4 regions of the Paenibacillus sp. 8b26 genome follow, and region 1 is predicted to be linked to each of the others. Evidence: riboswitches for the same ligand, from Rfam matches in the RefSeq annotation. Region 1 holds a riboswitch; each other region holds the start of a gene.
What was found. A riboswitch is a leader RNA that binds a small molecule or an ion and turns the genes downstream of it on or off. The one in region 1 is predicted to bind thiamine pyrophosphate.

Region 1 (7,305 bases):
TGCGGGCGTAAACCACCTGATAGCCTTCCTGTTTCAACTGATGCACGTACGTAGTAGCAGATGCTTCATTCCCATTCACGAGTAAAATTAACGGGTTCATTCTTCTCACCCACCTGTGTTTGGACATAGGACTGCGAAATGGATACAGACGTAACTAATACAAACGATTTTAAGCATTATTTATTATATTGTAACAAAAAAGCAGAGAAATCATTCCCCGAGGGAAGACTTCCTGCTTTTACGGTTTAGCCTAAATAGCGTTGATAGATTTTCCTTGCTTCTGTTACGTCCTTCGTTCCGTGTATCAAGGCTCTTCCATCTGCAAAAATAACTAAACGGTGCGCTCCCTGACTAAAAGAAACCAGAAACGGATTTTGCTCCACTCTTCCCTCTCCCAAAGAAGCCAGTCTGTCTGCTATTTCTTTAAGATTCACCTGTATCGGCTTTGCTGGTCTAATTTGAACGGTATCCCGGCCGCACAGTACATCTGTTTTCTGGCGATGGGCTGCCGACAAATAAGGGTAGGTCGGATGAGTGCCACAAGAAGGACAATCCGCTTTTTTGATACTGTCTACTGCTATCGCTACATACTCATTTTGCCACAGATCGAACGAAAGCAGCTTCCCCCTAAGATCCTCCGGGTATCCACCAAGTAGCTTGAAGGCTTCCGTGGTTTGGTTGGCCGTGACCATCTGCACCGCCTGTGCTATAATTCCCGCGGTATCACAGGTTTCTCCGCCGAACGGTACAGCTCCAAGCAGACAATGAAGACAAGGCGTTTTCCCTGGTAAAATGGTATAGGTTACACCATAGCTGCCAACACATCCCCCATAAATCCAAGGAATGCGATGCTTTTGTGCCATATCGTTCATAAGTAGCCGGGTATCAAAGTTGTCGGTGGCATCCATAATGAGGTCCACTCCCTGAATCAGCTCCTCCAATTCCTCTACCCCAACATCCAGTACATGTGCATGTATGATCGTTTCCGAATTGATTTCCTTTAGTCTTCGCTGGGCAGCTACTGCTTTGGGACACCTCTCTGCGGCGTCACTCTCCTGAAAAAGCTGCTGGCGCTGCAAGTTACTCCATTCCACATAATCCCTGTCTGCGATGGTCACAGTGCCTACGCCTCCACGAACGAGCGTTTCCGCAATCCCGGTACCCAGCGCTCCAGCACCTATGATCAGTACGTGGGATGAAGCCAGACGACGTTGTCCTTCCGGCCCGAAAGGGGCGAATCTTTCCTGTCTGGAATAACGATCATTTTGTTGTACTTGCACACCAGTTTTTTCAGTCGCCTTCATGCCTGAACCAAGCCTTCTGTCGGGCTGCTTGCCGAGGCATAACGTTTTACAGGAATCATGCCCGCCTCAAAACCGTATCTGCCCGCGCGAACAGCCAGCTTCATCGCCTCAGCCATTTTCACAGGGTCCTGAGCTCCTGAGACAGCTGTATTCAACAGCACGGCATCTGCCCCCAGTTGCATCGCCATTGCTGCATCTCCAGGTGAGCGAATACCGGCATCGACGATAACTGGAACCTCCGCTTGTTCAATAATGAGCTCCAATGAGAACGGGTTTAGCAAGCCGCGTCCGGTACCAATGGGTGAAGCTCCAGGCATAACGGCATGTACACCAAGCTTTTGCAGCCTTTTGGCAAGAATCACATCATCCGATATGTAAGGCAGCACGATAAAGCCTTCCTCCAGCAGTTTTTCGCTGGCCTTGAGCGTTTCAAAAGGATCAGGCAGCAAGGTCTTGCTATCCCCAATGACCTCCACCTTAATCATATCGCACAGACCTGAGGCTCTCGCCAGCTGAGCGATACGCACTGCCTCATCCGCTGTCGTCGCTCCTGCCGTATTAGGCAGCAACGTATAACAACTCAAATCCAGCGTATCCAGAAAATGTTGCTTATCCCGTTCCTCCAAATTTAATCTCCGCACGGCAAACGTCAATATTTCGGTCTCCGCAGCTTCCACAGCTTTGGATTGAATATCCAGATCGGGAAATTTTCCTGTACCCAATAGCAGCCTTGACGTAAAAGATGCTTTGCCAATCGTTAACATGATTAACCGCCTCCCACAAAATGTACAATTTCCAAGCTATCTCCATCCTTCAGTACCGCTTCATCATGATCTTCACGAGTCAATATGTGACGATTCAGCTCCACCACTACAGTTTTTACTTTCAAATCCAGCTCTTTCAGCAGTTGATCCACATGAATGATCCGATTAGAAAAGGTCATGTTCTGACCGTTAATCGTCAGCTTCATTTGCTCGCCTCCTTTATACGTTCAGGAGAAAAGCTGCTTATTCCAAGCTCAGCCACACCAGCCCCTTTTAACAGCGCTGCAATCGCACGCCCGGTAGCTTCGCTCAGCAGCACACCATTCCGGTAGTGTCCGACCGCAGTATATACTCCGTCCACGCCGGGAACAGATCCAATACAAGGACGCCCCGCCGCTGCCTGCGGACGCAAGCCCGCCCAAGTGCGTATAAAAGAAGCTTCACGGACGCGAGGCAGCCAGGCAGAAGCACGGGCCAGCAGCCCCTCCAGGCTTCCAATGGTGACTTCTTTGTCATACAGATGTGGCAGACTCGTCGCCCCAATCCAAAGCTCGTTATTCCGCTTGGGCACCAGGTAAATATCATCGGCGTAAATGGTATATTCCAATGGATGATCCTTCAAGGAGACTGCAACAGCCTCACCCTTGACCGGATTAAGCGGATATTCAAAACCAACCTGCTCCAGCAGTCTCATACTATCCAAGCCTCCAGCAATAATGACCTGTTCGCAGGAAAAAAAACCACTGTCTGTTTGTACGCCACAAACTCGCCCATTCTGTACTACGAGTTGCTCCGCCTGTGTACCAGAGCATATTGTTGCTCCCAGTACGACAGCTGCCCCCGTATAAGCACGACAAAGCTGGGCAGGAGAAATTTGCGTCTCCTTTGATCGGTATATAGCTCCGATCACTTGACCATCCAAACCTGGAATTCGGCGGGCCAATTCTCTGGAATCCCACCACACAGGATGATCAATCTCTTGCGCAATAGCCGCATTCCAGCGTTTTTGCCCCTCTGCTTCCGAACGGAAGGGAGTCACAAATCCTTCTGTCCGGAATTCCACCGCAACACCGGACAAACGCTCCAGGTCATGAACCAGCTCGGGAAATGCATCCCGGCTTGTGCGAGCGAACTGTGCCAACTCCGGGTCGGTGAATTCTTCACTCTCTGCTGCCAGCATCCCGACCGCAGCCCCTGAGGCTCCCTCGCCCGGAATGAATCGTTCCACCAATATCGTACTGCGACCCTCCTTGGCCATATGATAAGCAATGGAGCTACCGATGACACCTCCACCAATCACCAAGCATTCAGCGTGTCCAATAGCTTGTGCCTCTGTTTTTATCTCTGGCATATGTTCCATCTCTCCTCTCCACTATCGATTCTGCTTGCAGCGATCTCCTACTTTCGTTTCGCCACTACAGGCTGTGCACTACCCGATCCGCCATTCGCTTGTACGCCATCGCAGCCGCAACGGGGGACTCAGCCTCCCAGATGCCGGACATCACCGCAATTCCGCTTGCACCCGCAGTATACAGCTCGTGAATATGGCGTGGTTGTATGCCGCCTAGAGCAATTACAGGGATGCTCAGCAGCCTGCATATGCGCTCAATCTGTACTATACCTCGCGGAGTGACCCCCGGCTTGCAGTGAGTCTCATACACATGACCATAGAGTACATAATCCGCTCCTGCCCGTTCGGCAGCCTGTGCCTCTTCCAAAGAATGCACCGACACCCCGTAGCGCGTGCCCTCTGGAAGTATACTTTTGACATCCCCAACAGGTAATCCGTTAGCTGGTAGCTGGATAGCTCCAACGGAGGTAAGCAAGGCAACATCCACTCGGTCATTTACTGCAATTTGCTGTAAAGGAACTCCCAGATTTGCCATACTGCGGGTCAATGCAAGGAGTTCAGATGCGCCCTTCTGCTTCAACCGCACGTGTACATAATGAACATACGGATGAATAGCAGCAGCCACTTGGGCAGTATGTGCATGTGCATCGGAATCGCCTTCCATCGTAATTACGTGCAATTCGATCTCATTCTCACCTCACAATAGACTAAATGGTTGTAAGCTGACCCTGTATCTTTACAGTCTCATATCGTGCTATACGGTATGGACTAGCCACGTTTACCAGCAAAAAAATGAAGGGGTACGATATATGAATACGAACATATGAACACGAACGAAAACGCAAAAAAACCACTTCCCAAAGGAAGTGGTTTAACGTACGTCCAATAACCGAACGGACCATCATATCCGTATACGTATATCGTCCCACGAACAAACAAAGTAATGATTTTCGTTACCTCGTTTGTACGGCGCTCACTTCCCTACGCTGGCATAACCCAGATCAGGTGCAAAGGGTCCGAAATCCGTTTATTCCGTCTCAGCCGCATGGGCGGCTCCCCTAGTGTAACTATTTTATTGTATCAGCTAAAGATAGCTTAGCATATTTTCCTAATCCTGCAAACCCCGCTTCTTGTGAAGCTTGGTACAGAACTCGATATTTAGTTGACTTTACTTGACCATTCTTCCACATTCCACGTTTTGGTTACCCAATCCTCGTAAAAGTCCGGTTCGTGAGATACGAGCAATACCGTTCCTTTGTATTCCTTCAAGGCACGTTTCAGCTCATCCTTCGCTTTGATGTCCAAGTGATTAGTAGGCTCATCGAAAAGCACCCAGTTGCTTTCCCGCATTAGCAGTTTGCATAGGCGGACTTTGGCCTGCTCACCACCACTGAGCGCGGATAGCGGACGGGTGATATGCTCATTTTTCAAACCGCAACGCGCCAAATGCGCCCGTACCTCATGCTGGTTCAAGTGCGGGAATTCATTCCACACATCCTCAATCGGTGTAACTTTCTCTGCGCGTACTTCTTGCTCAAAATAAGCTGACTGCAAGAAATCCCCTTGATAGGTCTTGCCGCTGATCGGCGGAATTTTTCCCAGAATAGTTTTGAGCAATGTCGATTTACCGACACCATTGTAGCCCACAATCGCAATTTTATCGCCACGTTCAATCGTCATGGACATTTTAGGCAACAGGGCATGGGTGTAGCCAATTTCAAAATCAATACCCTCAAATACCGTTTTCCCGCTCGCACGTGCTTCCTTAAATTGGAATGTTGGCTTAGCCGCTTCTTCCGGTTTATCGATGCGCTCGATTCGATCAAGCTGCTTCTCACGACTCTTCGCCCGACCCGACGTAGAGGCGCGAGCCTTATTGCGTTGAATGAAATCTTCCTGTTTCTTAATAAAATCCTGCTGCTTCTCATAAGCTTCAATATGCTGGCTTTTGTTCAGGTCCGCCATTTCAAGAAACTTTTCATAGTTGGCTGAATAACGGGTCATTTTGGCAAATTCAAGATGATAGATGACATTAACGACCTGATTCATAAACTCAGTATCATGAGAAATAAGAATAAATGCATATGGATAATCCTTCAGATAACGTGTAAGCCATTCAATATGCTCTACATCCAAATAGTTGGTAGGCTCATCCAGCAGCAGCACATTCGGCTTTTCCAGCAGCAGCTTGGCAAGGAGCACCTTGGTCCGTTGTCCACCGCTAAGTGCGGATACATCCCGATCCAGTCCTATCGCGGAAAGGCCTAATCCATTCGCCATTTCTTCAACTTTCACATCGATGAGGTAAAAATCCCCCATATCCAGTTGTTCCTGAATTTCACCCATCTCTTCCAGCAGCACTTCCAGTTCTTCGGGAGAAGCTTCACCCATCTTGTCAGTGATCTGCATCATTTCCTTTTCCAATTCCAACAACGGGAGAAAGGCATCCTTCAGTACATCCCGCACTGTTTTGCCAGGTGTCAGCTTGGTGTGCTGATCCAGATATCCATAACGTACACGTGGAGTCCATTCCACTTTGCCTTCATCCTTAAGCAATTTTCCGGTCAGAATGTTCATCAGTGTCGATTTACCAACACCATTGGCTCCCACCAAACCTACACGTTCCCCTCCGAGCAATCGGAAGGATACATTTTTAAACAATGCGCGGTCCCCAAAGTTATGGGATACATTTTCTACAGTCAATAAACTCATAAGCTGTTTTTGGCTCCTTATTGTCATCGGCGATGCCGACTGTTCTTATTTCATATGCATTTCTTTCAAAGCCTTATTGTAGCACATCCAGTAGCCTTATCGGAATATTGAAAATGGGTGAATTTGAAGGATTTTGATATTGTCTGCTTATAAAAAAAGAAAAACCACTCGTAGGAGTGATTTATTTAAAGATTGTTTAAAGATTTATTTATATTCATTATAACATTTATATTCAAAATACCCTGCGGCCGCCGCAGATTTTTCATCCGTAAAACGCTCTGTCGCTTTAAATGGAGCTGGACAAGAATCTCTGTAAAAATATTTCATTCCGGTATCCGGCTCTACGCCGCCGATAATGGCTTGCTTCCTCACGACTCTTCCGCCACCAAACCCATAGTTATTATAGTACCTGTCTCCAACCGGGATTCCCTGGATAAACGCCATTAGCCCCACATCATCTACCGTGTTATACCATTCCTCTTGTGAGATGAGCGGTAGCGTGAAAGTATAGGATACACCATTATGTGCTGCCTTTTCGTTATGGAGATTAATAAGTCGGCCCAGATCCTCCTGAATGCTGTGGACAATGGTGGAACGTCGTACTTGCTCAAAAGCTTCCGGGTCATTAAGCAACGAGATCGTTGTCTGTCCCTGAAGTTCCTTCTGAAAGCCCTCTACCCACCTGTGATTCCGAGCATCATAGGCATGTACATAATTGTCCAAAGTAAATCCAACACTGTTACCTGCTGAATCAACGTAGGCATAAGGTTTTTTTTCACTCCATTTGGGTCCTTGGACAGCTTGTCCATGCTCATCTGTGTAAGATACGGAAGCAAACGCATAATAGCCGTCATAATCCAGAACCATAAGAGCAGGCATATAATCCAATAGTGCACGTTGTGCCACTGTATCCCCATCAATTCCCATGTTAAGAAAAAGGCTATGCAGAAAGGTGTGCAGCGCTTCTTCTTTATCTACACGAAAAAACTTGTCCGAGCCATACCCAGCCTCTCGTTCCTGACGTTCATTCTGTGAAAGCACGACACCAGCATCCTGAACTGCGGTACGGAGGGCCGAGGTATATTTCATTTCGAGTTGTTGTACTTCGCGCTGATTCTGCACCCGCAGGTCACTAACTACGCCAAAGGGCAAAAACAGCAGGATAAATATAACT
Region 2 (7,305 bases), 2.9 Mb from region 1:
CCAAGTTGTCCAACGCTTGAGTAAGCGACACCCTGGAATGCCTGATTTTTAGCAACCCCTGGTCCTTAATAGGTAATATGATGCTGCAATTGCTGCAAGTCATAATGGTCCTCCTCGGAACAATTTTCCGGTTTTTTCACCATTATATCACAAATAACTAGAACAAAAGTACTATGTAATTACGTTTTTTTACAAAAAATAAGGTTATTTTCGGCTACAACCTAGGACTTAAGTGTATATTCGACAAAAATTAAAGTCTTTTGAACTAATATTAAGGAGTGTTTAAAAATTAATCACATCATTGATTAAACTTGAAATAATTTTTCTGGGATATAATCTCTGCCTATTTTATTTTTTAGAACAACTCTCCGTTGGCAAAGAGGATATTTTACGTTATAATGTAGATATTAATACGTAGTCGTGTTTCTTCCGAAACCGAGCTGGATAAGATAGCATCCAGTACCCGACGGGCGGGTCTTATAAATACCTTGTTCATCCAAAATGTGCCGCCATTCTTTAAATATGCAAGCTCTGATGGGATACATCAGGGCTTTTTTTGTGACATTACAACTATACATATTAAAGGACAAGGAAAAATAAATGCTTGATTTGACAACGCTACTCAGCTTAAATAAAAAACCAAATTTCGCAGACATTGACTTACCAGTTCTGCGAGAGCTATTTTATAAAGAACTTTATCCCTACACATTTGAATTTATCTTAAGTACGGGGGAAACAATTACGCTAAAGTTTGACTTAAATAAATTTTGTCACTTGGTTGGCATTGAAAAGACTGCAAAGCAACAACGGACTCTACGTGGAAGACAGTTAAAAGATTACAAAGGTATGTGAGGTCTAAATAACATCTTTAAAGGAGTATTAAATAAAGCCAGTATACGTAACTTAGGTGTCAATCTGAATCCTATGAAAGATAAAATGCTTCATTTTTATTTTTTACCTCGTCTAATGAATACAGGTTCTTTGATGATCAAGTATGTTCCAAGTACTACAAGCGCTTTATCATGCGAGTTCTTTATCTATGATTTGCATTCACCAGACAATGCATACATCCAACTGGATTACAAAAAGAATGGCATGGCAAGTGGTATTATCCAGAATCATTTTTAGTCAACCGCATAACAGCAGCTAATCCTACGAACAAGCAGGCTGCTCCACCAAGCCACACTGTTTCGATTGTAGCTCGGCATAGATATGAACGCGAAGAAAAATCAAGATTTAAAAAGAAACGATTATTACACCAACGCCGACGACGTACAACAAGACGATCTAAGCATAATGTAACACGCATTTATAAAAGAGCTACTTAAGGGAAATATAAGTTTTGTCCCATTTCAAATACACGTTCAGTCCCCTCTCCACCAAATCACTTCATTACCTAAATCCTTAAAATTAAGGGAGTGTCAACATCTAGTAATAGCTGTTGACACTCCCTTTGAAAGATATAAATCCCGTTTTACACATTACATTTGAGAAGCTTATTTGGAAGCCTTTGGCTTGGTTGTTTTAGCTGGTTTAGCTACCGCAGGTTTGGCTGCTTTTACGGCTGGCTTCGCCGTTGCTTTCGCCGGAGCCACGGTTTCCTTTACAGGAGTCGTTGCTGCATTGGGCTTCGCGCCAGCTTTAAGACTATATTTAGCAAAGCCGTCAGCCGCGCTGCCGAGGAATGAAATTTGCTGGTTTCCGGCAAGCACGTCTTTAGCATCGGGTGAGGATTCGAAGGAAACCTTTGCCTCACCGAAAGGAGCAATAGACCAGTTGCCATCCGCAGCCGGATTAATCGTTCCATTCGTACGGATGTAATCAATAACGACTTGGCGGCTTTCGTCCGGTGCTGCCATCACAATGCGTTTGCCATCCGGATTTGCCAGTTTGGATGAGGAAGCACGATAGTTGTTGGTCGCTACGATAAATTTCTGTGCAGGATCAATTGCTTTCCCGTTGTATTGTAAATCCTTGATACGATGAGCAGAAGGATCAATAACGGCTCCCTTGGCATCATATCGTGCAGGCTGTGTCACATCAATCTGGTAGTTCACACCGTCAATGACATCAAAATTGTAGGTAGGGAAATCTTTGTTAATCAGCGATTGTTCCTCGGTTTTCTTTGGATCGATACGGTTGAACTGGCCCGCAGACCATTCCAGCCATTCCTGAATTTCAGCACCGGTAACTTCTACGGCCTGAACCGTGTTCGGGTACACGTACAGATCGGACACGTTTTTAATGGCTATCGTGCCTTCAGGAATGTTGGTATAATACTCGGCACCGTTTCGACCACCAGCCTTGAATGGGGCGCCAGCCGACAATACGGGAAGATTTTCGTATTCGGTCCCTTTAAGATGGTTCTGTACGTACCATTTTTGTGCATTCGTCACAATCTGAATGGATGGGTCATCCTGCACTAATGCAAAATAACTGTTGATCGGTGCTGTCGCTGTTCCCACCGGTTGACGAACATAATCCAATGTTCCTTTATGTTCGTCCTTGACCGCCTCTGTCAGTTTGAATTCGGGTTTGATCTGTTGCACCGCTGGATTGGTAGTATTCACAACCGGGCGCACTTCCGACTGAGAATTAGTTACATTCCACACGCGGTTTTTCTTTTCAAGGCTCAGGTCAATAATGCCCAACTCCTTGCCCCATGAGGAAGCTTCTACAGCCGGTACGCCATTAATGGTTCCTTTATCCAGGTCTACACCGCTCATTCCTTTAAAATCAGGGCCGGGGAAAGATTTATGCGCGTGTCCAAATAAAATAGCGTTAATTCCGTCTACCTTGCTCAAATATTTAACGGCATTCTCCATCAATGGAGTTTGCGGTACATCCTCATAACCTGTGTGTGCCAGCACAATAATAATTTCAGCACCCTCGGTTTTCATTTGTGGAATAAACTTTTTCGCCGTTTCCACAATATCCTTGGTAACGACTTTGCCCTTCAAATTACTTTCATCCCACTGCGTAATTTGTGGTGTTACCAAGCCAATCACGCCTACTTTGATTGAATGAACTTCACCCTTTTCATCCGTTACTTCTTTATCCAGAATGCGATAAGGGGTAAAATAATTTTTAGTGCCTTGGCCCCCATCATCGTAATACACATTCGCATTTACGTAAGGGAAATCAGCTCCCTTGAGCGATCTTTCCAAAAAGTCGAGACCATAGTTAAATTCGTGGTTCCCCACCGTAGCCGCATCATAGTCCATCAAGTTCATCATCTTGTAGACCGGATGGACACCGCCTTCTTTCTCGAAGGTTTTGCTTCTGGCCATATAATCACCCAGTGGATTGCCCTGCAATAAGTCGCCGTTATCGAACAACAGGCTGTTTCTCGTTTCACTGCGCGCCTGCTGGATCAGTCCGGCTGTGCTAATCAAGCCATATTCGTTCGTTTCCTTGTCCGCATAGTAATCGTAGTTCATCAAGGCCGCATGAATATCCGTTGTTTCCATGATCCGCAAATTCACTGTAGCGCTATCCTTGGATTCGCTGGCAGCCCAAGACGGAGCGGCTGAAAGCACCAGCATACTACAGGCTACGACGGCTGCTGTAAACCCTTTAAACCATTTTTTATGAAATAACAAAATATATCCCTCCTCATTAAGGTGTAGGCCTCATACACATACTTTTGCACATATATGTAAGTTTAGAACCCACCATTCCTATTTTAATCCAACGCGGGACAAAAGAGTAGTCATTTACCCTATTTATTTATGAAAAAATAATTAATTTTCCGAGAACTTAAAAACCAGCAAACCTCCCAAAAAACTCGGAGAATTGCTGGTTTTCTCATACTCTATCCGTTTCTATTTTTCCCACACCTGACGTCCGGTTTGCTTGCCCACATACTCAATTCGAGTAGGATTTACATCCAGAATGACATAATCAGGGTCATCCGGGCCGGAAAACCATTCCTTCAACGAATCATTCCACACTTGTTTGCGCAGTCCCTCGTCAGCCGTTACACGGACAGTCGCCTCAACCTCTACGACTTCCTTTGTACCGCCAACCTCATAGCCCAGCAGCAGATAAGCGTTTGGGTTGTCCTTGAGCTCCTCCACCTTATGTGTTTTGCGATCTGTCGCCAGATGGATGTTAAACCCTTCGTTAAAAAGAGCCATATAGCGTACCTTCGGCTTGCCGCCTTCTACTGTACCCAACGAGCAAAATTTGTTGTTATCCAAAGCCTTTACAATGGCTTGTTCCAGTTGGCTGCGATCCAATGTTTCCGTTTTACCCACGGTACAACAACTCCTTTTCGCAAATTAGAATTCCTGTGAATTGGTTTCCGACAAGATCATGGTCATTTTCAGAACAAAGCTCACAGTAAAAGTGTACCCTGTCGTTTGGCAAATGAACCGCCACTTCTTCCTATATGCTGGACAGACCCGCCTTCTAGGCATATAATCGTCGTAGTAAACCCGAATGAATAACCCATTCGACTATACAATGCCAGGGGTGCTGGAATCGGCCGGCTGAGAGTGTGTCCCAAGACACTGACCCTTACAACCTGATCTGGGTAATGCCAGCGTAGGAATGCTTAAGCAAGATGCGCCTTTTCTTTGACCAGGCCCATCCCTTACTTTGGTATATACATGCGCAAGCGTCCCGGAACATCGGGGCGCTTTTTTTGTTGAAGATGATGTTGTTGGAACAGATAGCGTCCGGCAGAAGTTATTTTTGTGAAATGGGAAACATAAGCTGTCTGATCCGACGGATTACGGGTAATAAAGGAGAGAACACAACGATGAAGCGCATGAAAATGTTAAGCCTTGGGCTGATCAGCCTGTGGTTAATGGCCCTGACCCTGACCGCCTGCGGCGGAAGCTCCCTCTCTGCCCCACAAGGCGAGACTCCTGCCGCCAACACCCAAACATCCTCCCCGACAAAGGGACTCAAGGACGTTAAAGTCGTGCTCGACTGGACGCCAAATACGAATCATACGGGCCTCTATGTCGCCAAGGACAAAGGATTTTACGAAAAAGCAGGCTTGAATGTCCAAATCGTTCAACCCGGCTCAGGCGGAGCCGATCAAATGGTTGCTTCCAATGCTGTACCTTTTGGTATCAGCTATCAGGAGGGCGTCACACAAGCTCGTACGCAAGGGGTACCGCTCGTATCCATCGCTGCGGTCATTCAGCATAATACATCAGGCTTCGCAGCCCCGGTTGACCGCGGGATTAAGAGTCCTAAGGATTTTGAAGGTAAAACCTACGGCGGCTGGGGTTCGCCCGTAGAAGAAGCGGTCATGAAATCCATTATGGATGCAGACAAAGGCGACGTAAGCAAGGTGAAGATCATCAACATGGGCAATGCCGATTATTTTACAGCCGTGAAGCGGGATATCGACTTTGCCTGGATTTTCTACGCATGGACCGGGATTGAAGCCCAACTACGGGGTGAGCCACTGGATATGCTGTATGTAAAAGATTATTCCAAAAGTCTGGATTACTATACACCTGTCATCGTGAGCAACGAACAGACGATTAAAAATGATCCTGAGCTGGTCAAGTCCTTCATGGACGCAACCGCTCAAGGCTATGAATATACCATCGCTCACCCGGAAGAAGCCGCAGATATCTTGATTAAAGCGGTTCCGGAGCTGGATAAAAAGCTGGTGCTCGCCAGCCAAAAATGGCTAAGCCCACGTTATCAGGACGATGCCACCCAATGGGGCGTACAAAAAGCGGAGATATGGAAAAACTACTCCGACTGGATGTACGAGCGCAAGCTGCTCAGCAAACCCTTGGAAGTCGATAAAGCCTTCACCAACGACTTCCTGCCCAAGCGTTAATCATTTTGTCAAAACGCTAAATTACCAAATAAATAAAGTCGAACTAGGGACGTGCACCAAGCGCCACTACGCGGACGGATGGTGCTTCCCATCGTTGTTGTACCCAGACTTCTTTTATAAATATCCAGAGGTGAAATCCGGGCAAGGTGATGCTTCCGAAGCGAGCTTTCCTATGGAAAGCTTTTAAAGCGAACGCTAACGCTTCTACAGCACCATTCCGCCCACTTCGTTCTCGTTCCACTTGGTTTGTTTTTTAGTTTCGTCTTATTCTAAGCGCTAAGTAGGTGCGCTTGTGTGTAAAAAATGCCACACAAACCACTTTAAAAATAAGGTGCTTTTAAGGCGGTTGCAGCGTAGCGTTACATTTGAATCTGAAGAAGCGAAGCGCTCGCCTTTGCCGTGGGATTCTTACCTTTTAAATTATTCAAAGAATCCCACGGCAACAGCGATCGTAAGATCAAATGAAACGCGGAGCGGTCTCACCCGCCTTAAACCAATTTATTTTCCTAAAACTTAAACAATAAAGGACAGGTGAATTCACATGGCTAACACACTGCTCAGTATTCAAGTGATTCCTAAAACCCCCAATAACGAGGACTCTTATGCATATGTAGATAAAGCGATTGAAGTTATTCAGCGCTCCGGTGTCAAACATCAGGTGAACCCATTGGACACGACCATGGAAGGTGAGCTGGATGAGCTGCTGAAAGTGGTTAAGGACATGCACGAGGCACTGACAGAAGCGGGCAGTCCAAGTGTCATTTCACAGATCAAAATCGCACATAACCCGCAGGGTATCAGCATGGATAAGCTGACCGAGAAATATCGCCCATGAACCCGAAAGGCAAAAACGCATCCTGGTGGAAAAGCGTATGGCCGCCCCTTGTGGCGGTCCTCTTCTTTTTAGCGGCCTGGCAGGGAGCGGTTTCCTATTGGCATGTGGAATCATGGATACTGCCTGCTCCGTCCCTGATCGTGCAGGAAGGAATGGCCCAATCGGTGCTGATTAGCGCACATACCTGGGCTACCGTTCGCTTAACGCTGGCGGGATTTGCTATCGGCACAGCAACTGGACTATTGATCGCCATTGTTCTTCATACCATCCCTTTTCTCAAATCGGCTCTGTACCCGCTGCTCATTCTTAGTCAAAACATTCCGACCATCGCTCTCGGTCCATTGCTGATGGTGTGGTTTGGTTTTGGCGTGTTGCCCAAGCTGATGGTGATTACACTGGTCTGCTTTTTCCCCGTGGCTGTAGCGGCCATGGACGGGCTGACACGGACGGACCGCACGATGATGAGCTATATGCGCATGTCGGGCGCAGGCCGCATGGCTATTTTCATGAAGCTGGAATTACCACATTCCCTGCCGCAAGTATTTTCGGGCATCAAAATTGCCGCCACCTACAGCGTGATGGGCGCAATCATTGCCGAATGGATCGGAGCCAGCGAAGGAATTGGATATTATATGAACCTGCAAAAATCAGCCTACCG
Region 3 (7,305 bases), 2.5 Mb from region 1:
GGGGTACCGTCTGTTGAGGCGTATACGGCATCGCTGCGCCGTGTAGTCGAAAGTCGGGCGGCGATTTTGCCTGCCGATGGCTCACTGATACAGCCGCAAGGACTGACGGAGCAAATGGCATCGCTCAGAGAGCGATACGATTCACAGGTGTAGTGGAAAGCATATTCTTGGTACAGATGAGTCTTGGTTTAGAACGGCTGCCATCTCAGCTTCGAGGCTTGGGTGTAGCGTTTTTCGACCTCAGGCCAGTTGACGACATGCCACCAGTCCTCAATGTATTTGTTGCGCTCGTTCTGATGCTTTAAGTAATAGGCATGCTCCCACACATCAATCGCCAGTAGCGGAATGGACTCCCATTGAGTCAGGTTCTGGTGCTTTTCGGCCTGCAAAATTTCAAGTCGTCCTGCACGTGGACTCCACGTCAGGATAGCCCAGCCGCCGCCCTCGACCTTCTCGGCTGCTGAGCTGAATTGCTTCTTGAATGCCTCATAGCTGCCAAAGTCTTTTTTGATCTGCTCCGCCAGCGGCCCGCTTGGTGTTCCACCGCCTTGCGGACTCATAATCGTCCAAAAAAGAGTGTGCAGATAATGGCCTGCACCGTTAAACGCCAGCTCGCGTTCCCAATGCTTCACAAGGTCAAAATCACCCGTTTTCCGGGCCTCTTCCAGCTTTTTCTCCGCTTTGTTTAGATCATTCACATAGCTTAGATGATGCTTGTCATGGTGGATACGCATCGTTTTCTCATCAATGTACGGTTCAAGCGCATTATAGGGATATGGGAGCGGTGGCAAACGATGTCCCCCTATGGGAACAGGTTGGCCGGGTGAGTTTTTTTCCATAGCCGAAGGCTCTGTCTGGCTTGACTGGACGCCTTTGGCTTTGTTCGCCCATGGTCCTTCCCACCTCGTGCCGCCTGTCTGCCCTGTCTGCCGCTCTCGCAGCGCATCCTCGGGGTAATCCTCACCCTCTGCCGCCATATGATACAACGCAGTGGCCCGTGCAATGGAGCCAGGCTCCTGAAAGGGGGTGGTCGAGATTAGGAAATACTGGCTCTCATGTGCCGCATGCAGCACAATTCCGGTGGATTTAGGCTGCTGTCGTAACGCATGGCTGTGCTCGGTCAGCAGACTGAGCTGCCGTACATACTCCTGTGACTGGCGGTTTGCGGTTTGCAGCAATTCGTCCAGACGACGATTCAGCTCTTGTGAGACAGGCTGTGAATCTGATGTCACTCCTGCCGTTGCCTCAGTCGATTGTAGCTCTTCTGGTGCCGATCCTGACCCCAATTCCCTAGACTGCCCCGATTGCCCTGCTTGTGCTTGTGCAGCAGCCGACGTCCGCTCCCATTGACGATACCACGCCTGATCTGCCGGATCGAGGGCACTGCGCTGCTCTTCAAGCAGCTCTACAGCGGTGCGTTCCGTCTGTTCGAATACCGTCCTCCAGTCATCCAGCAGCCGCACGTAAGCAGGCTCCAGACCCTCTGTAGCGGACTTAATCACTTCCACATGCCAGCTTTCCTGCTGCTTCCAATGCCGGATTTCCTCCAGCACACGTAAGGGCAGGAAAGACCCGTAAGTACTCAGCATCGTTTTTACCTCCCGTAACCCGCTATGGCTATCCGGGCTGGTCCAGAAATCCGACCCGGATGCATACGTACCCAGTATATTCGCCGTGTCATCGGGAATATGTCTACAAACTCCCCGGCTCCGGCGCGATATGTAATGTGGGGCAATGGATACATAGTTGGATGCAAAAAAGAAGCCACGCTGCGGCACGGGTTAAGTGTCCACAGACGGGCTTCTCCAGGTTGAAAGGAATATGGCTACTAAAATAGAACCATTACTGCGTAGTCGTTTGTTTACTGGCATTAGCGATCGTTTTCTTGTCCTCCAACTCTTGTACACCGCTTAAAAACGTCGATACCCGCCGCAAATACTCACGTGGATGCTCTCTGAAAATAAGCTCATGCAGACCGTTTTTGACAATCCACACACTGGAAAGCGGGTTGGTTTGATTGGCAGCGAGCTTTTCCGCAATCGGGTAAGGAGCCTTTTCATCCTGCGTCCCATGTACGAACATGATCGGGAACGGATAGTTTTCCGCTTTGACCTCCTGATATGGAATCTGATGCAAGCTGGTTCCGTTCAAGACTGGAAACAGCAGCTCCAGAATTTCCAGAGACGGATGGCGCGGCAAATCAATTTGATTATGAATGTTATGGTACAGCGTATCCGGCTCCAGCAGGAAGGTGCTGTCCAAAATCATGGCGTCCACATCCTTGGTTTGCAAGCCCGCCTGAAGAGCGGTTCCTGCCCCCATCGAGAAGCCCCATACGATAATCTCCGAGGAGCCGCGTTGCTTTGCAAGCTGGATGGCCCCGAGAAGTTGCTGGGATTCCGCTTTGCCTCCGGTTGCGACGGCTTTGCTATTTTGTGATGCGAATCCGTAATCGAACATGACAACGTTAAAATTCAAACGGTGGGCATAATGCGCCAGATCATACATCGGAATCCAGCTTTCTTCGCGGTTGGCCCCATAACCGTGGCTGAAAATAATCGTTTTCTTCGATTGATCTGCCGGGATATACCAGCCCTGCACCATCCGGCTACCGTCCTTGGCGGGGAAGCTGACTTCCTCGTAGGGCATGCCTTTGGCCTGCATCGGGTTCGAGTATAGTGGCGCGACGGTTGGATTCGTCAGTACCCATGCGATATAGGCGTGCAGGGCAATAAAGCAAAACAACAGAAAAAATACGACCGACAGCAGCAAGGCAATGACAACATGCTTGAACCGCAGCAGCCGGGGATTGATCAGTGGGGTGGACGGCTCCTGGACAGCATGCTGTAGCTGAGAGCTGCGCTGGGATGTCGAAATCATGTAAGAGCCTCCTTTATATAAAAATGAACTTCGTTTCATAGAATTCTAGGTACAATTCCACTTGAAAATGATAGTTTATGTCCGTATGGATACCTATTATCGTATGATGCGTATTATCCAAAGTCAACGTCTGAACCGGAAAAGTAAAAATGATGCAAAGAATTGTCGATGTTTGTTCTCGTTCTGTAATATGGCTGTCACAAAAACATTGGTTTACAGTAGCCGCGACTATTCTATATAATTTATGTAACCATGTTTCATGGTGTGAAACGAATATGGAGCAAAGAGGAGCGGTTCACAATGGAAGACCGTAAATTAACCGTTCGCGCCGTGGAGCGTGCGCTTGATATATTGATGTGTTTTACCGGAGATTCCGATCTGGGCCTGACAGAGATTGCTTCCAAAATTGGTTTACATAAAAGTACCGTCCATCGCCTGCTGACCACGTTGGAGGATCGGGGTTTTGTCGTTCGGAATGCGGCAACGGAAAAATATCGGCTCGGCATCCGGATATGGGAGCTGTCCACCCATCTGTCGCAAAGCGACGAGCCGGCGATACTGTTACAGCCAGCGATGGAAGGATTGCGTGACCGTCTGGGCGAAACGGTCAGCTTATACCTGCGCGATGGTGGCATGCGTATCCGCATTCAGGCCGTGCAGAGCAATCAGGCGATCCGTCGCGTTGCGCCAGTGGGTGCGCGCATGCCGCTGGCTGTAGGAGCCTCCAGCAAGGTATTGGCGGCCTTTATGCCGCCGCAGGAGCTGGAAGCACTTCTAACCGGGGATGAATGGCCGCCCTCGGTAGACCCGGAGGTCTATAAGGCTCAATTGCAGGATATTCGTGAGAAGGGCTACGCGACCAGCTATGAGGAGCGGGAGCCGGGTGCTGCTGCTGTGGCTACGCCTATCGTGAATCGGAAGGGACAGGTCGCTGCGGCCTTGTCTGTATCCGGCCCGGTCAGCCGATTAGCGCCCGAGACGCTGCATGATTTTGCACCGATTTTGATCGAGGCGGCAAAGGAAATGGGGCTTATGCTTCCGTAGCAAGGATTGAGAGGAACGGGGCAATCTAAGTGAATGATGCAGGAGATCTTGGGAAAAGGGACCAGAGAAGGGTTGCCAAAGCCGTAAATTTGAAGTAATCTGATGGGGATGGCGGTTGTCAATTATAGCCGCCTCATGCGAATAGAATTATCACAGTTACTGGGGGAGCCTGTAATACCGGGCTGAGATGGAATTGCATTAGATTCCGGACCCTTTGCACCTGATCTGGATCATACCAGCGTAGGGAAGTAATCGGCCATTGAAATGTATACGTAGCCGCTGTCTATGGCAATGCATCGGAGTATGATTCCGCGTGCGTAGCCGTCTGCATAGCTGTTTCGTTAGATTAGCCGGTTCCCTGGGGAACCGGCTTTTTTGCATAGATAGCCAGCCTGGGGATGGTTCCGGATCGGTGTGTCATTTCATCGAAACGGGAGGAATGGACAATGAAACCGACAGAAACAGAAGGAACAGCAGGGAACGCAGTGGATGAACAGACAGGAGGAGTGAAGCCCTTTCCGGGGAGCCGCAAGGTATATATTCAAGGCTCGCGGCCGGACATTGCCGTACCAGAGCGTGAAATCGCCCTGCATCCCACACATACGCCGCAGGGCACGGAGCATCATGAGCCGTTGCGTGTGTATGATACGAGCGGTCCCATGACCGATGAAGCCTATCAGGTTGATATCCGTAAGGGCTTGCCTCCATTACGGCGAGCCTGGGCACTGGAACGGGGTGATGTGGAGGTTTACGAGGGGCGCGCCGTCAAGCCGGAGGATAACGGGTTGAAGCCCGGCTCCAAACGGGAGACGGCTGAATTTCCCGGCGTCACCAGCCTTCCGCTCCGTGCGCGGCAAGGGCGTAGTGTAACGCAAATGCATTATGCGCGGCAAGGGATCATTACGCCCGAAATGGAATTTGCGGCCATCCGCGAAGGGGTGGAGCCTGAGTTTGTGCGGCAGGAGTTGGCGGCAGGACGAGCTATTTTGCCTTCAAATATCAATCACCCGGAAAGTGAGCCGATGGTGATTGGTCGTCATTTTCACGTGAAGATTAATGCGAACATTGGTAATTCTGCGGTTACGTCCTCCATCGAGGAGGAAGTGGAGAAAATGACCTGGGCTGTACGCTGGGGCTCGGATACGGTCATGGACCTGTCCACAGGCCGTAACATCCATACGACGCGTGAATGGATCATCCGTAACTCCCCTGTGCCGATTGGGACTGTACCGCTGTATCAGGCGCTTGAAAAGGTGAACGGCGAAGCAGAGGCGCTAACATGGGAGATGTATCGTGATACGCTGATTGAGCAGGCGGAGCAGGGCGTGGACTATTTCACCATTCATGCGGGCGTGCTGCTGCGGTATATTCCGATGACGGCAAGCAGAATGACGGGAATTGTGTCCCGTGGAGGGTCGATCATGGCGGCTTGGTGTCTTGCGCACCATCGGGAGAACTTTTTGTACACGCATTTTGAAGAAATATGCGAAATTATGAAAGCCTACGATGTGGCCTTTTCCCTCGGAGACGGTCTGCGTCCAGGCAGTATCTATGATGCGAATGATGAAGCACAGTTTGCTGAGCTGGATACGTTGGGCGAGTTAACGCAAATTGCCTGGAAGCATGATGTTCAGGTTATGATTGAAGGGCCGGGACATGTCCCGATGCACAAAATTAAGGAGAATGTGGACCTACAAATGGAGATTTGCAAGGAAGCTCCCTTTTATACACTGGGACCGCTCACGACGGATATTGCACCTGGCTATGATCATATTACCTCGGCGATCGGGGCAGCGATGATTGGTTGGTTCGGGACGTCCATGCTGTGCTATGTTACGCCGAAGGAGCATTTGGGTCTGCCAAACAAGGATGACGTTCGTGAAGGTGTTATTACGTACAAAATTGCGGCACATGCTGCCGATCTGGCGAAAGGCCATCCACGGGCGCAGCAGCGGGACGATGCTTTGTCCAAGGCACGCTTTGAATTCCGCTGGCGTGACCAGTTCAATCTTTCGCTCGACCCTGAGCGGGCCTTGTCCTACCATGATGAGACGCTGCCAGCAGAGGGAGCCAAGGAAGCACACTTTTGCTCGATGTGCGGTCCCAAGTTTTGCAGTATGCGTATCACGCAGGACATACGCGCCTATGCGGCGGATAAGGGGCTGAATACCGAAGAAGCGGTAGCCGCCGGGATGCGTGAGAAGGCAGAGCAGTATCGGGATGCCGGGCAGTAAATCCTTAAACTTATGAACGTATGAATAACAAAAGCCGTGGTTCTCTACAGATGATGTAGGAAGCCACGGCTTTTTAGCTTATGTAAAGCGAGATCATGCAGCCGGATAAACGGCGGCTTTATTTTTTACCCATTTTCTCATTCAAAATGTCCTGAAAGCTGAGCTTCTTCTCCGAGCTGTCTTCTTTCTTCTGCATACTCACCGCGTTGGCACGTTGGTATTGGTGATGGAAAGGCATCAAGGTGTGTACAGTTAAATTCATTGTATTCATGTGGGTTGTTCCTCCAATTCCATTTTATCAAATTCAGATTGAGTTGCTTAGGACGTCTGTATAGGACTATTCGTATGTACTTGATGTCGTAATACCGGGTAGACTGCTTGGTAATGTTTCAATCATTATAAACGCATTTTTTCAAATTAAAACTTTTTTGACATAAAACAGGAAAATGGTCATGCGTGTCCAAAATTTGGATTAGGCGGATGGTCATTTTGAGGGAAAATGTGCCTAGGTCCAAAACAAGGGCCAGAGGCCCGTTTTCTTAGTTTAGTAGTCGGGATTGTGTTTTTCTGTCGAATACCCTTATATAAGTCAATATGAAGTCAGTCTGGTGGCGAATTAAAGTGTCAAAGTTGTATTGACTTTATGTTTGGGAGTGGATACCATGAACTGGTTGTAAGCGTGTTTTAGCTACTAGAATCAGCCAATCCATCTGGCGATTCATCCGTTGAAATGTTTGAGAAAGGACCAGAACATATATGAAAAAAAGTATTGCAGACATCGCATTTATTATTCTGGGTGCGTTTTTTTTCGCGCTGGCTGTTAATCTGTTTGTTATCCCGAATGAGTTTGGCGAGGGGGGCGTTACAGGGGTCACGATTATTTTGTACTACCTGTTTCAGTGGTCCCCTTCGATCGTCAATCTGGTGATCAATGGCTTGCTGCTGATTGTCGGATATAAATTTTTGGACAAGAGAACGACCCTGTACACCGTAATTGCGGTCGCCTTTAACTCGTTGTTTTTACATTTAACGGCCAACTGGCGGATTGATTCGCATGAGCCGACGATTAACGCCGTATTTGCCGGGGTTTTGGTGGGTATCGGGATTGGTTTGATCGTGCGGGTAGGCGGAACAACGGCGGGAACGG
Region 4 (7,305 bases), 280 kb from region 1:
TTGGTTACTTCCGACGTACTGGAGCTCGAATTAGTCGTCGCACTCAGCTTCACGCCAGAGGACAACGCACCTGTGCTCCGCTTGGACTTAATCGTAATTCCATACGACCGAGCTGCTGTCAGGTTCGTGAACGTATATGTCGTTCCTGATGAATCTGTTATCAGTTGCCCGTCCAGATATAGACTAACTGTACTAATCCCGCTGGGTCTCGTCCAGGAAATGGATATACTCTGATTACCAACGGACGTCACTGTCGCTCCAGTCACATCTGGCACGGACGAAGTATCGACGGAGACTGTTGGGGTTGTAACTGGAATACTAACCCCCCCAGATACGTTTCCGGATTTATCCACTGTTTTGACCGTTACGGTATAGTTAGTGGAAGCGATCAAGCCACTAAACGTGTAGGACGTACCTAAGGTTCGCTGCACTTCCCTATCATTTAGATAGATAATCGCTTGGCTCAGGTCAGCATCCTTGGGCAAAATGTAATTCACAGTAAAAGCGTTGTAACCCACATTCGTCGCTGTCAGCCCGCTCACCTCCCCTGGAGGTGTCTTATCTACAGGAACAACAGAAGCCGTTTTGGCCTGTACTGAAGTCCCCTGAGATTCATTTCCGCTCTTATCCACCGTCTGCACGCGAAAGTTATATGTTGTATCAGGCTGTAAGCCGCTCATCATATAAGAATTACTTTTGATGTTATCTACATATACGTCCGTGCTGACGCTGACCTTTACATGGTCAAAATTGGTGTCCGTCGGATTTGTCCAAGACAAGTTCATCTTTGTTGTATCTGCCGGAACCGCTGTCAAATGGCTTACTTCTCCAGATGTAATACTCAACGCAGCTGTTTGGTTCGCCAACGTTTTTATAATTCTGTTAATATAGGTTCTTTGACCATCTACTTCTGTAAGCGTAGTCACGCCTGTACCCGAACCAACCTTCGCATAGCGCCCTTGACCTGCTAATACGTTTGCATGTGACTGCTCTATACCCGGATTTTTCAAATTCCAGCTATGCTCTTTGGCAGGCAACGCACTCGCCGCTACATCCGTTCCCCCCAAGATGCCATATCCCGTATTCAAAATCAGAGTAACCGTTGCGAACGGAGCCATCCATTGGCGCAATCCCTTCTTTTTCATGATCTGTGCACTCCTTGATAACAATATGTATTTGTCAAACCAGTTGGTAAGATTACAAAATCCTCCTATTGTAATCCAGCCTTGTCAGTCTAGCATAAGCAATAGACGTTCATTTAAATGTTATCGGAATATTTAAAGGAAATGTTTAGGCTAATAGTATAAGCTCTTGCCCCAAGCCAAGAACTGGACTTGTATACATAAAAAAAGCCGCGCTGAGCGCGGATACTAAAAGATAATTTATGCCTGGTCCAACCTGGTCTAATTAGGTTTTCTCTCCCATCGGAACAATGTACAGTGTTCCATCCTCGCTATACTCCGCATAGGCGATCTCGTCGATATCACCATATCCTTGCTCCCGGACCTTTGCTTTAATCTGCTCCATATCGATTTTCTTGCCCCTCATGGATTCGTTCAGCAGCTTTCCTTTATCGATGACCGTAACGGAAAAGAAGTCAGGCTGCACACCTATCCCCATATCCTGAGCGGTTGGCGGCTCGTATTCGGGTTTGCGCATGACTGATAGTGAGCCGTTCGTTTCCAACGTGGCGTACCTGACCTCACGAAGAGAAAAAATATTTTGCTGCCGAAGCATGGAAAGTAACTGTGTATACTCAATATCGTATTTTTCTAGCATTTCTTGATTAACCTTGCCTTTATCGATGAGCAGCACAGTCCGGCCCTCCGCCATATATCCAAATCTTACAAAATGGGTCGTTGCCTTCTCAAAAAAATAGGACAGCGCGCACCACAGTGCCAAAGCAAACAAAAGCTGCCCAATGCTCACCTTATCGTCGTATAGTGTATTCCCCACAATTTCGCTTAAAACCAATGACGTTAAAAAATCGAGCGGTGTTAACTGACTGAGGGTTTTCCGCCCTGTAATAAAAGCAATTATCCACAAACCAAAAAAGCTGATGATCAATTTGACACCAATCGTGACGAATACCTCCATACATACACCTCCCGGCAAGAAGTTATTTTCTCCTTACGGGTTATTACACCTGTCCATTTCTATATAAACAGTGGTTCATTTCACCTTCTATACTCTTGTGTTCAGAATATCCGCTCTAATGCGCGCACCCTACCGTACTGGCGCACATCTTCCGGCGTTACCGCGAACAGCATATTAAGTAGCTCGATCTGAAAGCTTCCTGGTCCTTCCCCACCTTTTCGTTCTGCTGCCATTTCAGCAGCAACGCCATATACGACAAGTGCTGCCATGCCAGCAGTAAGTCTGTCGTTTTCGACAGCAGCGAAAGCGCCCAGCACCGAAGTTAATAGGCAACCAGCTCCCGTAACTTTGGTAAGCATGCTATGGCCGTTCTCAATGATCCACCCTATACGGCCGTCGGTAATGACGTCTTCTTTGCGGTGATTGCAACAATCGTATTCAGTTGATGGGCTGCTTTGACTGCAAGTTGTGAAATATTCAAATTGCCTGTTTCTCCAGCATCGACACCTTTAATTTGTATGTCTTCGCCAATGATTTGTGCAATTTCAGCAGCGTTACCGCGAACAATATCCACCTTGACCCGATCCAGAATCCGGAGAGCAGAGGCTGTGCGGAATGGGGTCGCTCCCGCGCCCACGGGATCTAACAGCACAGGTACCCCATGTTCATTAGCCGATAAACCAGCCATAATCATGGACTCTACAAGTTCTTCATTTAACGTACCAATGTTAAGTACAAGCGCCCCCCGCAATTCGGGCCATATCTGCGACTTCCTCTTTGGCGTATGCCATAACTGGTGAAGCGCCGAGCGCGAGCAGTCCGTTTGCCGTAAAATTGGTGACGACCACATTGGTTATATTGTGAACGAGCGGATTCGTATCCCGCATATTTTGTAGCAACAAAGCCATTTGATCTAACATAAAAAAACCAACCCTCTTTCTTCAGGAACCTGTGAAAGACTGTTGGCCTATACATATGTATACACTTATATCCCTACGCTGGCATTATCCAACAGGTTCACACGGTCTACGACGGCTTAGTCGTACTCTCAGCTTGCTTCCACAGGCTCCCGTTATATTTTTTTCTAATGTTACGGGTTCGTCATACAAAAATCAACAGATATTTTGATCATGTAAAAAACGTTTGGAGGTTTGCTTTTGGACCCATCTATTGCTTCTTCCCCGTCTGCTGTTGTAGCCGCTGATGGCTCGGGTGACTATCTTTCTCTAATTGAAGCTTTAGCATCCCTTATGGATTGAGGGCAATAATTTCGGGAAATAATATTGCCCTACCCATTCTGAGGTTCAAGTCGGACTACAGCTCCTTAACGACTTTTTACGAGAAGCTGGATCGCTTCCTTAACAAGTTTATCTGTATCTCCACCAGCCTCTTGTTCTTCCAATATACAACGTTGCAGATTCTCTGCAACGATCTGGGCAATCGCTTTATCGGATGCGTTGCGTACGGCGGATAACTGGCTTACTACGTCCTTACAGGATTGTCCTTCATCCATTAAACGAAGCACCCCACGCACCTGACCCTCAATTCTTCTCAGGCGTGTTTTCAGTTCATCACTATAATTGTAATCCATCAGGTATACACTCCTTTTTGATTTAATCTTATACATGTATAGGTATATTATAAACCAAAAAAATAATAAGGACATCCTAAATGAATAGATTTACCTTACCCTGCGAAGCATCCCCCAGGTAGGCAGCTACTCCGGCATATTCCAAACCGTCCATCAGCTCTTCCTGTTGTAGTCCTAGCAGATCCATGGTCATGGTGCAGGCCACCAGCTTGATCCCCTGCTCTTGCGCCAGCTCGATTAGCTGCGGAAGGGAAAGCGCATTATGCTTTTTCATGACATGCTTGATCATCTGTGGGCCGAGTCCTGCAAAATTCATTTTGGACAATGCAAGCTTTTGGGGTCCACGCGGCATCATCCAGCCAAAGGCTTTTTCGAGCAGCCCTTTATTCGTGCGTACGAGTTCCTCCTTACGGAGCGTATTAAGCCCCCAAAACGTAAAGAAGATGGTCACTTCATGGTCGTAAGCTGCCGCACCATTCGCGATAATAAATGCGGCGATAGCCTTATCCAGCTCCCCGCTAAATAAAACGATAGTTGTTTTTTGCTGAGTCTGTTCCAGATTCATCCTGTAATCTCCTTTTTCACTGCAACTTTGTTATTTAAAATCCTAATATGGAACTCCAAATTTTAATGGCAGTAAGAAGGATCAACACCACTAAACTGTATCGCAAAATAACCGGGTTCATTTTCGAGCTCCATTTGGAGCCTAGAGGTGCGCCGATCAAACTTCCCAATACCGTAAAAACAGTTACGATAACCGGAATATGACCCGTTGATATTTTGCCAATGACACCGCCAATGGCGGAAATGAACACAATAGCGAGTGAGGATGCGATGGTCGTTCGGGTAGGAATCTTGAGCACGGTTAACATAAATACTCCCGCTAATGAAGCAAAGAAGACCTGAAACATGCTAATCGTGGACACTTCTTGTGCTGAAAAATGTGCTATGCCCAAGCCAGCCGGGACAAAAAGTAATAACGGATAATTGATAATGGCTCCGCCGATACCCAGCAAACCGGAAAAGAATGATCCGATCAGACCCAGAAGCACCATGACTCCATACAGGAGAGTATCCATCATGCCCCCACTTTAGTTGTCATGTACGGCACAGCGGTTAGGTCCCATTTCCATGTCTCGCTGTTCTTCTTCCGTAGGTGTTATTTTTCCCATGTTGGTCTGCCGAATTTCTTGATAGGCGTTAGGGTGTTCTGGTAAGTTAGCAGTTACTCTATTTCTGAATTCAGTCTCACTTTGCAGGTTTAAACCCGGATTCGTCTGGTAAAGCTCTGCTAATCGTGCGTGAACTTTACCGCCTTCACCCAGCTCCGTGATGCTGCCAAAATGCGCAGGAAGTACGATCAAATCATCAGGCAAATTCTTGTAACGGGTATATAGTGTAGTGTGCAAGTCACCAACCCAATCCCATGACCGTCTTCCAGCTTGGCATAATCAAAGGTCAGCTCTTCAGCATCTTTGGAAGGCAGCCAATATGTCGCCCCTATGCTCTCCGCAAGTTTTTTGCCTCCCGAAATATGATCTGCATGCAGATGCGTGTCTATCGTATGTGTGATTCGGGCTCTTTTTTCCAGGGCGAATTGTTCGTAAATATCCGTCATCCGCAGTGTATCCACCACAGCCGCTTCTCCTTCAGAAATGATCATATAGGAAAGACAGCCTTTGCCGATTCGAACGAATTGATACAGTTCACCGCCATTCTGTAGTTCAGCGACTTTGATGGGCTCCAGATATTCACTCCAGCTTTTCATTCCTCCTTGAAGGTAAAATAGTTGGCTCCGCCCGGCTTCAACCAGTTGTTCCGCGACAAATATAGAAGACCCTTCCTTGGAGCAGATGACTAGCACTGGTTCATTCTCCGGAATTTGCTCCAGTACATGGTCAACGCCATCCAGCAAATCGAAATACGGAAGGTTGATAATCTCAATCTGTTCGCCTTCCACCTTCCAATTGTTAAAATCACTCTCGTTGCGGACATCTACAATAAAGAGACGTTCTTGATTCAAAATGATTTTGGTCAATTCCTGCGCTGTCATGGCGTTGATTTCTGTTGTGGTATTCATAAGGATTCGCTCCCTTCAGTCGCACCTGTCCAGGCGGATATGCCTAAAAGCACATTTTTGACGTTTTGGGCGCCTTTGGCTGCTAATTGCTGGCAGGCCAGGTCACTACGGACTCCGGTGCGGCAAATCACTACGATTTCTTCATCTAAATTTAGCTCACCGAGTCTGCTTTCCAGCTCACCGAGAGGAATGGATTTTGAGCCGGGGATACGTTTGAAGGCAAATTCTGCGGGCTCACGGACATCGAGCAACATTATTTTCTCGTTTGCGGACAGTTTCGTCTGTAATTCTTCATGGCTTATCGGCCATGGAAAGCTTTGTTCTTCCTTCACTTCATCGGGATTAGATTTACGTAAATAATGCTGCATCACATCTCCCGATTGAAGAGTACCTAAATATTGATGTCCGGTATTTTGGGCCCAGCTCTGTAAATCGGCTAGTGAACCTTTGTCCGTGGCTTGAATTTCAATAACCTGCCCGGCATTGAGTTCATTCATGGCTTTTTTCGTTTTGACAATGGGCATGGGACAAGCAAGTCCTTTGCAATCCAGAATTTGATCTGCTTGGATGTTAGTTGATGACATTGTACATACCTCCGCTTATTTTTTTGAGGGGAATTCAATCTGAATTTCCATTATACATATACCCCTATGGGTATTAGAATAACGAAGCATACTCTCCTTGTCAACCTATTTGGTTGTTTGTGTTCACAGGCGCACGAACGAGAGTATACCTGATATAGCCTCATCATAGATATTATTGACGTTTTTTCAATGCGAGTATTGTATCTGTTATGCCTTTTTCAAAAGGGGTCTTGGGTATAGGGCCTACAACACGCTCGTATTTGCTACCATCCAGCACAACAGGTGTTTGGGTCAGATATAGCATCTCTACGATTTCACGAATCACGGGATCAAATAATCCGATCAGACGAAGTGCGGTTTTTCGCAGTGGAAAGACGGGTTTAGTTTTACCACTTGCTTTTTGTGCAATATGCACAAGCTTTTTACCGGAAATCACACCCGCCCCCGGTATGTTCCAATTTTGACCATAAGCTTCTTCCCGGCTAGCTAATTCCACGATCATCACTGCCACATCGGGTAGATACACATATTCGCGGGGGACATTCAAACCTCCTATGAAAATAGCCAGTTTTCCAGCGGCCACAGCCTCCATTGTTAAACCTAAATAAGAGGATTTGTTGGCTGTAGGTCCGTAATAATCAGGCAATCTTGCAATCATAGGCTGTGCATGATCCCAGTGGGAACTGAATATAAGCTTTTCAAATTCCAGCTTGACTTTTCCCTTACGGGTATGAGGGTTTTTGGGATGTTCCTCATTCACCAATGGAGTCAATGCCTTTCCGTACGGATAAATTCCGTCTATGATGACTATTTTCTTACCTAAACGGTTGGCTGCCTTCATGACAGATTCCCCCAAAGGAAGCTGGCGTGTCTCCATTTCGTGGTATGGAACAGCCGCACATTGGAAAATGACATCTGCATCCTTAACCGCTTCACTAACCTGATTCGCATCG

Region 2: linked by a shared signal. The riboswitch ahead of ACQ4MX_RS12560 (ABC transporter substrate-binding protein) and the one ahead of ACQ4MX_RS27620 (thiamine phosphate synthase) in region 1 are both predicted to bind thiamine pyrophosphate.
Region 3: linked by a shared signal. The riboswitch ahead of thiC (phosphomethylpyrimidine synthase ThiC) and the one ahead of ACQ4MX_RS27620 (thiamine phosphate synthase) in region 1 are both predicted to bind thiamine pyrophosphate.
Region 4: linked by a shared signal. The riboswitch ahead of thiM (hydroxyethylthiazole kinase) and the one ahead of ACQ4MX_RS27620 (thiamine phosphate synthase) in region 1 are both predicted to bind thiamine pyrophosphate.

The regions. Positions count from the first base shown of each region.
Region 1 is NZ_CP192445.1:5,948,278-5,955,582, reverse strand. Features, by position in the region: gene ACQ4MX_RS27645 (response regulator transcription factor) at 1-100, opposite strand, end outside; gene ACQ4MX_RS27640 (ThiF family adenylyltransferase) at 246-1,304, opposite strand; gene ACQ4MX_RS27635 (thiazole synthase) at 1,301-2,068, opposite strand; gene thiS (sulfur carrier protein ThiS) at 2,071-2,274, opposite strand; gene thiO (glycine oxidase ThiO) at 2,271-3,419, opposite strand; gene ACQ4MX_RS27620 (thiamine phosphate synthase) at 3,484-4,098, opposite strand; TPP riboswitch at 4,381-4,489, opposite strand; gene abc-f (ribosomal protection-like ABC-F family protein) at 4,578-6,131, opposite strand; gene ACQ4MX_RS27610 (hypothetical protein) at 6,336-7,305, opposite strand, start outside.
Region 2 is NZ_CP192445.1:2,729,267-2,736,571, forward strand. Features, by position in the region: gene ACQ4MX_RS12540 (EAL domain-containing protein) at 1-103, opposite strand, end outside; gene ACQ4MX_RS12545 (PBECR4 domain-containing protein) at 601-852, shown strand; gene ACQ4MX_RS12550 (bifunctional 2',3'-cyclic-nucleotide 2'-phosphodiesterase/3'-nucleotidase) at 1,497-3,602, opposite strand; gene ACQ4MX_RS12555 (pyridoxamine 5'-phosphate oxidase family protein) at 3,825-4,259, opposite strand; TPP riboswitch at 4,463-4,572, shown strand; gene ACQ4MX_RS12560 (ABC transporter substrate-binding protein) at 4,766-5,812, shown strand; gene ACQ4MX_RS12565 (MTH1187 family thiamine-binding protein) at 6,354-6,647, shown strand; gene ACQ4MX_RS12570 (ABC transporter permease) at 6,644-7,305, shown strand, end outside.
Region 3 is NZ_CP192445.1:2,321,883-2,329,187, reverse strand. Features, by position in the region: gene ACQ4MX_RS10515 (lipoate--protein ligase family protein) at 1-153, shown strand, start outside; gene ACQ4MX_RS10510 (Fe-Mn family superoxide dismutase) at 189-1,589, opposite strand; gene ACQ4MX_RS10505 (alpha/beta hydrolase) at 1,843-2,880, opposite strand; gene ACQ4MX_RS10500 (IclR family transcriptional regulator) at 3,181-3,924, shown strand; TPP riboswitch at 4,076-4,188, shown strand; gene thiC (phosphomethylpyrimidine synthase ThiC) at 4,371-6,158, shown strand; gene ACQ4MX_RS10490 (hypothetical protein) at 6,277-6,429, opposite strand; gene ACQ4MX_RS10485 (YitT family protein) at 6,915-7,305, shown strand, end outside.
Region 4 is NZ_CP192445.1:102,787-110,091, reverse strand. Features, by position in the region: gene ACQ4MX_RS00425 (stalk domain-containing protein) at 1-1,145, opposite strand, end outside; gene ACQ4MX_RS00420 (YetF domain-containing protein) at 1,408-2,097, opposite strand; partial or broken gene thiM (hydroxyethylthiazole kinase) at 2,199-3,017, opposite strand; TPP riboswitch at 3,071-3,180, opposite strand; gene ACQ4MX_RS00410 (metal-sensitive transcriptional regulator) at 3,422-3,688, opposite strand; gene ACQ4MX_RS00405 (DsrE/DsrF/DrsH-like family protein) at 3,765-4,253, opposite strand; gene ACQ4MX_RS00400 (TSUP family transporter) at 4,288-4,767, opposite strand; partial or broken gene ACQ4MX_RS00395 (MBL fold metallo-hydrolase) at 4,780-5,768, opposite strand; gene ACQ4MX_RS00390 (sulfurtransferase TusA family protein) at 5,765-6,352, opposite strand; gene ACQ4MX_RS00385 (SDR family NAD(P)-dependent oxidoreductase) at 6,525-7,305, opposite strand, start outside.